DNA from 4 places in the Paenibacillus sp. FSL R5-0928 genome. Region 1 is predicted to be linked to each of the others. Evidence: riboswitches for the same ligand, from Rfam matches in the RefSeq annotation. Region 1 holds a riboswitch; each other region holds the start of a gene.
The links. A riboswitch is a leader RNA that binds a small molecule or an ion and turns the genes downstream of it on or off. The one in region 1 is predicted to bind cyclic di-GMP.

Region 1 (3,141 bases):
AATTCATTGTTACTCCTGAACTGGAAGTTTGAAGATTATACTGTTGACCGATGCCGTTATTTAATGCATTACTCACACTTCGACCACCAATTTTATCCCAATTAATCGTCATACTAGCGAATACAGGAATGGCTACAAGTAAGAGGCAAGAGAAGACAATACTGATAGGAATAACCTTTTTATTAGGCCTAGGAGTATTCTGGGAGGCATGCAGATTTCTTTGACGTGTATATGCTTCTTGTTCTATGGCAGTCCACATCAAATCATAATCTGGTCGGGGAATATGTTTATCTTTTTCAATATACAGACTCATTACTATTCAGCTCCTTTAGTTGGGTTCCACCCATACTATTTAGTATTTTAAGTCCCTTGTTCAGTCTGGATTTTACAGTTCCTTCGGGTATGCTCATAACTTTAGAGATCTCGGGTACAGTCAATTCGTTGATAAAACGAAGGACTACTACCATTCTGATTTTGTCGGGAAGCTGACTGTATAACCCTTGTAATTCTTTTTTAGTTTCTTGTCGATCCAAACGTTTTTCTACAGGGTTTGATTCCTCAGACCTGGATAGTAAATAATTACGTACTTCTTTCATCCACCCCGTCTTACGCCTTTTGATCACACTGTTGCACTCATTTGAAGCAATTCGTAAAATCCAAGATTTCAAGTTTCTTACCTTCGACTTATCCGCTAAGATAACTTTTACAAATACCTCTTGGGAAATATCCTCCGCATCTGCCTGATTTTTCATTAAGTAGTAACAAAAATAATATACTTGTTCTTTATAGAGCTCGAAAATTTCCCGGTCACTCATTTTGCTGCACCCCCTGTCTTTGCTGTTCTCATTAATAAGACTTATAAGCGTATGTAATCGTTCATTTTTCATTTTGATTGTAGTATTTCTTCTGAGTATCATAGCGAATTCGAATGGAAGATAAGTCGTTTACAGGTAATTATAACCATGATAAAATTAGCGGTGGGACATGCGTCCGTAAGCTAATTAAAACTAATTGAATGTCCGCGTTAAAGGTAAAATCATCGAAAGATGATGACACAAAGCCATGGGTCTAAAGCCTTTCGACAGAAGGAAATGATCGCCAGGCCGCCATAGGGATGTCTTATGAAGCATAAAGGATAGCTCTAAGAATATGTAGTCTATTTTGAGCTCTTTTATTATTTCGACCTATACGGCGTTACATTATCGCAAGGGGCCGAAAGGGGAAGTACATGAACAGTTTTTTCAAAACAATAGGTACTAGTTTGGCAGTAGGTGCTTTATTGCTGTCCGGAACGATCGGATGGATGTCTAATCCTGGAGTAGTGTCTGCAGCTACCTCAACAGCAGTAACCGCGGATCAGATGATCAGCAAAGTAACGGCAGCCTCCAAAGCAATAAAGAATTTCCATCTGGATGTGACCAAAAAACAGGATATTCAAAGCGGCGGGGTGCGTATCAGCAACACCAACACTCTGAAGCTGGATATCAGCCGTCTGCCGAATTTTGCCGCAGCAGGTACTGTCGCTAGCAGTCTTTTAGAAACATCTTACAGCTTGTATGCCAACGATAAGGAGTTTTACTATCTTGTAGACGGAAGTGAGCTTATCGATGAATCTGAAGACGATTCTTCAGGTTACGACGATGACGGGGAGCCGATCGATCCTGATGCACAGTATTGGCTTGGACTGGAGAAAACGGAATGGGAGGCCTTTTACTCTAAAGGCCAATACGATCCTGTTTCCATGCTTGATTCGGTAAAAAGTTATAAAAAATCCATGAAAGTCAGCACTGCTGGCGCACAAACGGTCTTACAATTCACGGTAACCGATCCGACAGCAGCTAAGGGGATAATCAAACTCTATGACCAGGAGAACCTCTGGGATGGTGAGACAGTTCAACCCAAAAGTGTAACGTGGAAATTATTCGTCAATACTAAGACCTGGCAAACAGAAAAGCTGACAGTCGATCTGAGTTATGTGTTGGTAAGTGATGGAGCAAAAGATACATACACCACGAAAATCGAAGCTAAATATTCCAAGAATAATAAAGGTACAGCCATTGTAAAACCGGCTGAACTAGAATAATAAAGACGATTCATATCGAGCAAAAAGCGCTGTTCCGCTGAACAGCGCTTTTTGCTGTATTCAACAGCAGTTCTTTATTAGTTGACAAGAATAAATCATTGCTGTAATTTATATGTATGCGCATGTATATAATATTCTGTTTAAATATAATTTAATGAAAGTTGGGAAAAAGATGATAGCACTAGACACAGCATTAACTTTTCGCAGAGGACTGACACTAAAAAACCGAGTGGTTATGGCTCCAATGACCACGCGAATGAGCTTTTATGACGGTGTAGTAACACAAGATGAATTGAAATACTATTCACTAAGAACGGGCGAAGTAGGTGCGGTCATCACTGCGGCAGCAAATGTACAAGAGGGTGGAAAAGGATGGGAAGGTGAACTTAGTGTTTCCTCCGATCAATTTATTCCCAGCCTTAGCCGATTAGCATCTACTATTAAACGAAATGGAACAAAAGCTATTTTACAACTATTCCATGCAGGAAGAATGACAGATTCAAAAATACTACGTGGCGTACAACCAGTTTCCTCCAGCGCCATTGCTGCCGAACGTCCGAATGCAGAAATTCCAAGAGCATTAACAGAAGATGAAATTTTCGGTGTAATTGAGGATTTTAAAAAAGCGACTCAACGTGCTATTCAAGCTGGATTTGACGGGGTAGAAATTCATGGAGCAAACACATATTTAGTCCAACAGTTCTTCTCTCCACACTCCAACCGTCGTGATGATCAATGGGGCGGAAGCTTAGAGAAAAGATTTAATTTCATTAACCAATTAGTGGATGCAGTTATTGCTGTCGTTGACAATTCAAAGGTTAAGGATTTTATTGTCGGCTATCGTTTTTCTCCAGAAGAATATGAAGAGCCTGGAATTAAAATCACCGATACCTTTTATCTTATTGATAAATTAGCTGATAAAAAGCTAGATTATCTGCATATTTCATTAGGGGATTTTAAAAAAGTATCTGCATCAGAAGATTTTAAAGAAAAATCAATCCTGCAATATGTACATGAGAAAATCAATGGCCGTGTACCTTTAATTGGGGTCGGAGATA
Region 2 (3,141 bases), 2.2 Mb from region 1:
TTCATACCCTTTGGCGATGTCACTCGCATAATGCGTAGAACGGGAATCTTCACTTTCAGTCGTAAAACCAATTCGGTTATTAACAATGATATGGATCGTCCCACCATTTTGATAACCTTGAAGTTTGCCGATATTAAGCGTTTCTGCAACAATTCCTTCACCTGGAAAAGCAGCATCGCCATGCATCAGCACCGCCATAGCTTTACTGGTATCAATCTTCGGCAGTCCTGCAGTGCTCCGATCTTCTTGTGCGGCACGAGTGAAACCTTCCACGACAGGATTGACGAATTCCAAGTGACTTGGGTTATTCGCTAGTGTTATTCTTGTGCGTACGGTTTCTCCTTCACGGACAGCACGGTCTGCACCGAGATGGTATTTCACATCACCTGTCCAGCCATAGTTAATGCCTGTAGAGCCTTCGGAAGGGAAAAGCTCCTTGTTCGGAGAATGATGAAACTCTGAAAATATGATATCATATGGTTTGCCCAAAATATGTGCAAGAACGTTGAGGCGGCCGCGATGCGCCATGCCCATCAAAATATGCTCCGCACCGTCATGTGCAGCAGCACGTACGATTTCATCTAACATCGGTACAAGAGCATCATTGCCTTCAAGACTGAAACGCTTCTGACCTACAAAAGTCTTGTGGAGGAAGGTTTCAAATTGCTCTACCTGAATCAGGCGGTTCAGGAGCTCTTTGCGTTCTGTATTATTTAGGGGTGCTGGTGAGCTGGTGGATTCTGCCTGTCTATTTAGCCATTGCAGTTCTTTTTCTTCATGCACATGCCCGAACTCATAGGCGATGGTCTTGGTGTATGCCTGACGCATACGTTGCACGGCATCCCATCCGGTATGCACATCATTCGGCGCATTTTCCCATATAAGCGTGGCAGGCAGTGCGATCAGGTCTTCGCGGGTCAGCCCATAGGTTTCAAGCTCAAGATATTTTGCCATGGGATTCTGATCGCGTACCAGCGGATCAATTTCAGCGGCCATATGGCCATATATACGAATATTGGCGATTAGCTTGGAAGCTCTTACTGCTTTTCTAAGCCATTCGGTGTCTCCCGAGATGCGCGGCTGAGGAGCCGGTTCGCTATCTGGAGTTAGGGGAGGAGGTCCCGAATTTGTAAAAAGCTCGCGATAATTATTTTCTACGGTGGAGGGATCTTTCACAAACTGTTCATATCTTTCTTGAATGTAGCCTAAATTGGGTCCGTAATACTTACTCCAAATGGATTCGTTATAGGGCTCTTTGGCTGCCATGAATACATCCTCCTTAACGGATGAACTCCATACGTGACATTTTGTGTCAACGCTTACTGGAGCTGTGATGATTGCGGTTTCATTTCTCATCTTATTGTGCTACTTTCAGCCACTGTAATCAATTCATTCTTTCGTCCAATACGTTCGCAAAATGGTATAGGTTAGCTTGTTCTAATGAAAAGAAGGGTGTTTCTTCTCATTACCCATTCTAAAGGCCTATTAAAATGATTCTATTATCCTTATTTTTAACTATTAGGTCAGTAAATATTTATTTTGCTAGTACAATTTATTTTATGTAACGGACGAGTATCGTGATAATCGGACAAGATCTTTGAAAAAAAATCTTTTATTTTTCGTTTTTAAAATAGAAAGTAACCAGGAATCGACACACTTTTCCGCTTTCTTTTTGTATAATGTTATTGCAGATAGTAATTTTATAGTTTTTTAAGCAGATCCTTTCGTGAAAAGGGTCCAGTAAAAGGTAAACTTGCCGAAAGGCAGGGGCACAAAGTCGCGGGTCTAAGGTAGAGATACTATGACAGCCGGATTGCCTGGGGACGTAAAATCTTAGGGGGAGATTTTTTGGAAAAGTCCAACCAGGGTAGCAACAGAGAACAGCAGTTTATTGATCTGGATCAAGAGTGGGTACATTTATTATTAGCAGCTAAGAAGGCTGGCATTAAGGCAGATGAAATCCGCCAGTTCTTTCATGAGAAAACTGTGCAGATCGTGCAGTAATACATTAGAGGGGTTACATATCGAAAAAGGGCACAGCGGTTCTTCGCTGTGTCCTTTTTCGATATGATTTAGTAGAAGTGAGGATCGTACCAGATTAGTAGGAAGTATTAATCCTTTTGATCGAGCTTCCATTTCTGATAGTCCAGAAATTCTTTGAATTCGCGTTTGCTAATGCCTGAGTCCATAGCTTCCTGCACCAATCGGAACCATTCCGAATCTAAATGTGATTCCTCTGCATCATTTGGTTCTCCATAGAGTAGGGCATGAATGGATACCTGAAGCGCGTCAGCGATCTTTTCGATAAACTGGATGGATGGATTGGATTGGATGTTTCTCTCCACGTTGCTAAGATACGACTTAGCCACATCTGCTCTGTCCGCAAGCTCAGATAGGGAGAAACCCTTGTCTAGGCGGAGCTGCTGGATACGTTGGCCCATATTCTGTGGCACTATGCTGACGCCCCTCCGTAATTTTTGTTATTAGTATAGCAAATATCAATAAATCGGACAAAGTTTATTGTAAAGAGAAGAGCAGCAATCTGCTTATCCGTGGCCGGATTCAGGATCTGCTGCTCTTCGAGTATTTTATTAAATTACTTTATTGATCTTAGTAGTCTTTTTTCGCACCTTGTTTAGCTACGAAATCCCAAGTCAGTGTTAAGCTATCGCCTTGGAAAATATTTTGATCTTGGTTATTTTCCACAAATTCGAATTGGACGGAGAAGCTGTCATTGGTACCGGCTTTAATACCGGATGCTTCGGTAAAGAGTTGATCCCAACCTGTATTTTTTACGAGATCCGGATGCTGACTTTTTAAAGCAGCAAGTGTAGTCTCATAAACTACATTTTCAGGAGAGACGATAGGTACCCCTTTATCATTATTTCTAAGGAATTTAACTTTAATGAACTCGGCTAAATCCAGGTAGTTATCTCCTTTAGCATCCGTGATTTGAGTCGATGTATTCAGAATGATAGATCCGATATCGAGCGAACCATCGTTTTTCAATTTGAAGGATTTAGTTACAGTATCACCTGGTTTCAGGTTAGGAATATTAACGATGACAGAAGGGTCGGAGTTCAGATCGAGTGTACCCGCTGCGAATGTAGCTGTGCTTTGCGCAGTGTCGCTAAAGTATGC
Region 3 (3,141 bases), 2.8 Mb from region 1:
CTCGCTCATTTGAAAGCTATTTTGACATATTACAAGGATCGGGGATTTGAATACGCTTTAGATGATGTTGGTGAGGGCTTCAGCACGATCGAGATGTTATTGGAGCTTAAACCTCATTACATGAAGTTAGATATGAAATATGTTCAAGGCGTGTCCAGTGATCCGAACAAACAGAAAATAGCTAAACAATTTTTAGAAAAGGCTTTAGAAATCCAATCTGTTCCTTTAGCAGAAGGTGTGGAGTTTAGAGAGGACTTTGAATGGCTTAAGCAGAGTGGTTATCAGTTGTTTCAGGGATATTTATTTGGAAAGCCTGATCCTATTCCCAAACAGTAATCCTAATGAGTATATATCGGTCCAGAGGATGAGATGAATTTCAGGTCAGAGTCTGAGTACAGCCAACCCCCGGGGTTGTATAATTTAGGTAATTTGAAAAGGGGGACGGGATGGATATGAAATGGCATCAATTTGTAACGCGCTGGGCGGATTCTAGGGGCTTTGATGGACGAGAAATTGATTATCAATGGCCTTCTCCCTCATTTCCGGTCATCAGTATTCGTAGTAATTTAGGGCGATACTCAGGTCAAAAGTATGGTCATGGAAGTAAACCCCGTGTAAAGACAGCTGTTGGTTTAATCGCTATTGGAGATGTAGCTGTCGGATTGATTTCCATAGGTGCGATAAGCGTGGGCGTACTTTCCTTAGGAGCAATATCACTGGGAATGTGGTTAGCGATTGGAGCAATAGCACTTAGCTGGCTTGGCTTCGCAGTGGGAGCGATTGCGATTGCAGGAGTGGCTGTAGGAGCGATCGCAATCGCGGAAAAAGCGTTGGGGGCCATCGCCATAGGGGATACGGCGTTTGGTGCGATAGCGATAGGCAGGATCGCTGGGGGTGCCATAGCTATCGGACAATGGGCATATGGTGTAATCGCAGTTGGCGAACATGGTTTCGGATTAATTCCCATCACGGGCGATGTGTGGAATTGGTTCCGGCGTTTGTTCGGATCGGGGAGTTAATTAGACCTCCAGTCCTAAAGGATCCCATTCTCTTCCGGGATAGTCGATAAATAATATCTATCACATGAGAAAAACTAATTGCAATTACCTATACTCATTTCATACCAATTAATCATGCGATCAGATCTAGGCTTATGTTACTCTTTGAATGTATTCGAAACTTCATAGGCAAACCTATGGAAATGTAGGGACGCAAAGCTATAGGGACTAAGGTTATCATAACTATTGTCAGCCAGCTGCCAAAGAGTGTGTAACGCTTTTTGTTAAAATATAAGAAAGTATAAGTTATACACCTATACTTAATATCTTATATTTCTCGCTTAAACGCTTACCGTCCTTATAAGGACGCCGAAGGCGTTTATGCTTGTTAAGGTTTAATAAAAATTAAGTCTTAATTTTTAGGCGACTTTATACGCAATCAAGCTACTCTTTTGGGGTAGTTTTTTTTGTGCCCATTTTTGGGCACTGGAGAGATTCATATGACATCTGGGGGTAAGAAGAGATGAAGAAAATGATTGCGATCGCTACATCGGCGGCCATGTTGGCCAGTTTTTCGAGTGAGGCAGGTTATGCTTTAGCAAGTGAGGCAAGCAAGGTAAATGTAACAAAAACAGTCGCGCAAAGTAAGGTCAACTTATTAAGCAACGCTTCGGTTATTCCGTTTGAGCTGTACGGCAAGGATGTTCTAAATGCCTATAATGAGGTTTTTAGAATGAATCCAGCAAATATTAAATCCATCACAAATAACGGTGGCAACTACTCAGGCTCGCCTATAGCTAAGGCTATGGATGGGGATATGAGCACGCATTGGGAGACTGGCAAACCGAATAGTTCAACGTTTACGAATGAGGTTGTGTTTGTTTTCAATGAGTCCACTGAATTAAATAGAATGGTCTATGCCGCTAGGCAATCTGGTGCTAGAGGTAAAGGTTTTGCTCAAGAATTTGATATCTATGGCTCCACTACCGATGCGGGTGATTTCACACTCGTGTCTTCTGGAGAATATACAGGCTCAACCGGTGATGTAGTGGAGATTCAGTTCGCACCTACGGCTTTTAAGAGACTTAAATTTGTCTTCAAAAAAGCGAACCAAGATTGGGCGAGTGCGGCTGAGTTTTCTTTTTATAAAGAGGATAGTGTCTCTACTAAAATGAAAAATTTATTTACAGATGATACCTTGAGCCAAGTTAGTACAGCCTTTGATACGGCAGAGAAATTAACAGCTTTAGAAAATGAAGTACAAGCACATCCACTGTATACGCAGTTTAAAGAAGAGATAGATAATGCAAAGATCCTTTTGGAGAACCATCAGGTAGAGGTAACGGCAGCCAAGGTTTCGAAGCTAAAAGGGTATGGTACAGCCTATGAAAATGCCTATAGCCAAGCTTATAGAATGCCAAATGCAAACGTATCAAAAGTAACGGTGAACGGTGGAAGCTACCCAGGTACGAAGCCTGAATATATGCTGGATGACCAGCCCACTACGCATTGGGAAACGAACAAAAACAATGATGCAAGCTTCACGAATGAAGTCGTGTTTGAACTAGCGCAAGCGGAAGTGCTGGACAGAGTGGCTTTTTTGGCTAGAGATAATCGCAAAGGATTCCCAGAGGCTTTTGAAATCTATGCATCAGAGACGAGTAAAGGAGAGACCTTCCAACTGGTATCTAGCGGAACCGCGATTAGTACCAATGATTTTTTGGAATTTAAATTCGAACCGACGAAGTTTAAAAGATTAAAATTTAAGTTCACAAAAGCTAATATTAACAGACCTTTTGCGGCTGAATTTAGATTTTATACAGAAGATAAAGTAAGCGAAGCTGTAAATGGTATTTTCACAGATGGAACGATGAGTGCGGTTGTGCCTGCTTATAATAGCGTCGAAGCAATCAACGAATTAGAAGAAGCGGCAAAAGTACATCCGCTCTATCCAATCCTGAAAGATTCTTTGGATTTAGCTAAGAAGCTAGTGAATGGTGAAGTTCAAACCGAAGGCACCATCATTGAGGCCGAGCAGCGTGGAGATATGAAAAAACATGCTCAGCAAAACCTGAGAATAGGCTTCGGCACGAACAACCAGCCTACAGGACTTGCGGCAATGCCTGGCGAGACCATCAATGTT
Region 4 (3,141 bases), 1.5 Mb from region 1:
GCCGACCAGCCTTCAGCGTTATAGTGCCCTTACGCTCAGTACCACTTTGCTTAGTCCAACTATCAATCACGGATTCCCCATTCACCCAGACACGGATACCATCATCTGAGGTAGTGTAAAATGTATATTGCTCATTATATAACGGCTTAATTTTACCGCTCCAACGTATGGAGAAACGATCAATCCCGAGGGCGGCATCCGGCGATCCTTGCCGCCAATTGAAATCGATTATTGCATCAGTTCTGTTAAGAGTTGCCGCTCCCGACAACAACATGTTGTTGTAATACTCTCCTGCAAGCCCCTTCGCGAGAGGAATTGCTGCCTCCCCCTCTTCTTCGGAAGGTGCCGGCGCTGGTGCGGCGCTAGGTGTCGGTGCCAGACCAGTATTTAATTTATCTCTGGTCAGGGTGTAGTTGCTATTCATAAATGTTTTGATTGTGTCTGCACTGTTATTTTCGTAAAGCATTTTTCCCCAGCTCATCATATACGTCCATTTACTTTGCGATTGCTGAAGCTTCTCCAGATTAGGCATTTCACCATTCTCCCCGATCGCAATCGGTTTGCCTGCGGCTAGACTCAACAAGCTGTCATAGTATTTTTGCTGGTAATCATTTTCGTATATATCTGCTGCCAGAATATCTACTTTATCAGCACCTGGATAAGTTAGCGCATAAGGATCTGACCAAACATTGGGAGCATTCGGACTCCATACCCATAACAGATTATTTAATTTATGAACGTTAACAAAACGGTCATACATTATATTCCATAGTTTAGAAAAGTTATTTTTCTTCCCCCACCAGAACCAGTTCCCGTTCATTTCATGATAGGGTCTCCAAAGCACCGGAACATTGGCATCACGCAAGCTTTTTAAAGAGACTGCCACCTTATCAAGCTCAGCGATCAGATTATTATATTGCTTAGTACCCGGTGTAACGTAACTATCGAACTCACTCTGGCTAAGTGTTTTTTTCACATTATCCCAGTCATAAGAGGTGCCCGGCAGGTTAGCATGAAAAGTCATAGCTACGATCCCGCCCGCTTTATTCCAGTTGATGGCGCTGTTCACCACATTTTGACGTTGCCAAGCCATCGTTGCTTCGGACTGACCACTGATCGCACCCATTTCATAACCGTGAAGAGCCGCATATTGTCCGCTGGTTCCCTTCAGCATATTGTTAATTTCATCTGGACTTTCTAAATAGTCATGTTGACCAGCAATAATGCCTTTTCCTGAGATCGAGTAAAAATAGTTAAGCAGCTTTACGGCTTCAGGTGAGGCACCTGGGGTAACTGGCGTTCCAGAATTTGAAGCAGCTATGACAATAGACGGCGAAATTCCAACAGCAAGCGGAAGTGCAGTCAGAAACAGGACGAGTGACAGAAATGCACCAAACAATCGATACGTACGGTAAGCTTTCAAAATAATCTCCCTTTCGGTAGCCAGGCTGCCACTCTTTCGAAGGCCCTATAGCTTTGCGTCCCTACCTTTCGATAGGTTTGCCTTTTCAATTTAAGAGAAATAATCTCTCTTACCGTAAGTATCGACGACAATTAATGATATATTTAGTGTTTTTATGACTTTTTTTGATAATTGAGTCAATTTACCTGTTTCAAGAAATTTTGAATTGGTTAAATAGATAGGTTAGACCTATGAAATGAATTGTTGTAGTTCTATATCATTCCAGTCTAAAGTAATACGTATGTTATCTTCTTCTACTAATTCAGACCCCGTCTGTACCTCTATAAACTCAACATCCGTCAAAGCAAGGATCGCGTGTTTCGTTCCTTCCGGTATACGTACCACGTCCCCAGCCTTCACATTATGTTTTTTCTCATTCAGCACAATACTTGCTTCGCCGCTGACGATTGTCCAAATTTCACTACGCTTGCGATGTAATTGATAGCTGATATTATTCCCCTCGGATATAAAAATCCGTTTGGTCAGCACTTCATTGCCTTCATCATATTTCACATAATCAATAACTTTGTAATGGCCCCAGCGGCGTTCCTCGTACATCGGTCTTTGTTCAAAGGTCTTCAGCACTTCTTTAATCCGTGGGCTCTCAGCTTTATGGGTAACTAGAATTCCATCCGGGCTAGCCGCAATGATCAGATCCTTCGCACCAATTACCGTAATCGGAATGTCCAGCTCATTAATCAAGCAAGTCCCCTCAGAATCCGCCGTCACAAAACCTTTTCCTACATGCTTGCTGCTCATTTCCTCTGTCAGCGTATTCCACGTTCCAAGATCCTTCCAGAATCCATCATACGGCTGCACCACAATATGTTCTTCTTTCTCCACCACTTCATAATCAAAGCTGATGGAAGACAATAGCTTATACTGCTTCTGCAATTCTTCATATCCTAAAGGCAACCCTTTACGCTGCAAAATATCTAACAAGTACCCTAAACGGAAGGCAAACACTCCGCAATTCCACAATGCATTTTGCTCGATGAGCTGTTCTGCTTGTATGCGGTCTGGTTTCTCTTGAAAGTGACTCACCTTCATAAAACCATTCCCCCCCGCCTCTTCAGCGGTAGGAATAATATATCCGTATTTCTCTGAGGCATGTTCAGGAACAACACCCATTAGTGCCAGATTTGCTCCACTTTCCAGCATGGTCCCCTCAAGCATAGCTATGGTATCGAAAAAGGATGCTTCTACATAAGGGTCAACAGGCAATATTGCTACCGTCTCCGCTGGAGAAACACCTGCCACTGAATAAAGATAGGTAGCTGTTAAGGCGATAGCCGGAAAAGTATCCCGACGCTCCGGTTCAACGATAATCGGCACATGACTTCCCAGTTGGCTTTGTATCATTTCTACTTGGCCGCGGCCGGTGGCTAGATAAGATGATTCTGCCATCCCTGCTTCCTCCAGCTGTCTCCAGACACGTTGTACCATGGATTCTGGTTCACCTTGAGGGCTTTCAAGTACCTTTAGAAATTGCTTTGAACGTGAGTCGTTAGACAACGGCCATAACCGTTTACCTGAACCGCCTGATAGAAGTACCATTTTCATAGAATGAACCCTCCTTGAATTATGGAAATCGAGCATAATGGAATTGTTATCAAAACGTATAGCTTCCGCTTAGCCTTAGTTCGAGCGGATGCATTTTTTAAAAAATTTATTAGGTA

Region 2: it holds a riboswitch for cyclic di-GMP, as region 1 does, so the genes downstream of both, MKZ16_RS01890 (anti-repressor SinI family protein) here and MKZ16_RS11525 (DUF6612 family protein) in region 1, are expected to answer to the same signal.
Region 3: it holds a riboswitch for cyclic di-GMP, as region 1 does, so the genes downstream of both, MKZ16_RS31640 (NPCBM/NEW2 domain-containing protein) here and MKZ16_RS11525 (DUF6612 family protein) in region 1, are expected to answer to the same signal.
Region 4: it holds a riboswitch for cyclic di-GMP, as region 1 does, so the genes downstream of both, MKZ16_RS04875 (glycosyl hydrolase) here and MKZ16_RS11525 (DUF6612 family protein) in region 1, are expected to answer to the same signal.

The regions. Positions count from the first base shown of each region.
Region 1 covers NZ_CP150225.1:2,595,572-2,598,712, forward strand. The annotation lists gene MKZ16_RS11515 (DUF4179 domain-containing protein) at 1-313, opposite strand, end outside; gene MKZ16_RS11520 (RNA polymerase sigma factor) at 297-815, opposite strand; cyclic di-GMP riboswitch class I at 1,020-1,111, shown strand; gene MKZ16_RS11525 (DUF6612 family protein) at 1,229-2,083, shown strand; gene MKZ16_RS11530 (NADH-dependent flavin oxidoreductase) at 2,196-3,141, shown strand, end outside.
Region 2 covers NZ_CP150225.1:426,399-429,539, forward strand. The annotation lists gene MKZ16_RS01885 (2-oxoglutarate dehydrogenase E1 component) at 1-1,266, opposite strand, end outside; cyclic di-GMP riboswitch class I at 1,737-1,821, shown strand; gene MKZ16_RS01890 (anti-repressor SinI family protein) at 1,849-2,004, shown strand; gene MKZ16_RS01895 (helix-turn-helix domain-containing protein) at 2,112-2,441, opposite strand; gene MKZ16_RS01900 (TasA family protein) at 2,611-3,141, opposite strand, start outside.
Region 3 covers NZ_CP150225.1:6,985,671-6,988,811, reverse strand. The annotation lists gene MKZ16_RS31650 (EAL domain-containing protein) at 1-336, shown strand, start outside; gene MKZ16_RS31645 (hypothetical protein) at 453-1,019, shown strand; cyclic di-GMP riboswitch class I at 1,177-1,263, shown strand; gene MKZ16_RS31640 (NPCBM/NEW2 domain-containing protein) at 1,522-3,141, shown strand, end outside.
Region 4 covers NZ_CP150225.1:1,135,409-1,138,549, reverse strand. The annotation lists gene MKZ16_RS04875 (glycosyl hydrolase) at 1-1,423, opposite strand, end outside; cyclic di-GMP riboswitch class I at 1,436-1,515, opposite strand; gene MKZ16_RS04870 (sugar phosphate nucleotidyltransferase) at 1,652-3,025, opposite strand.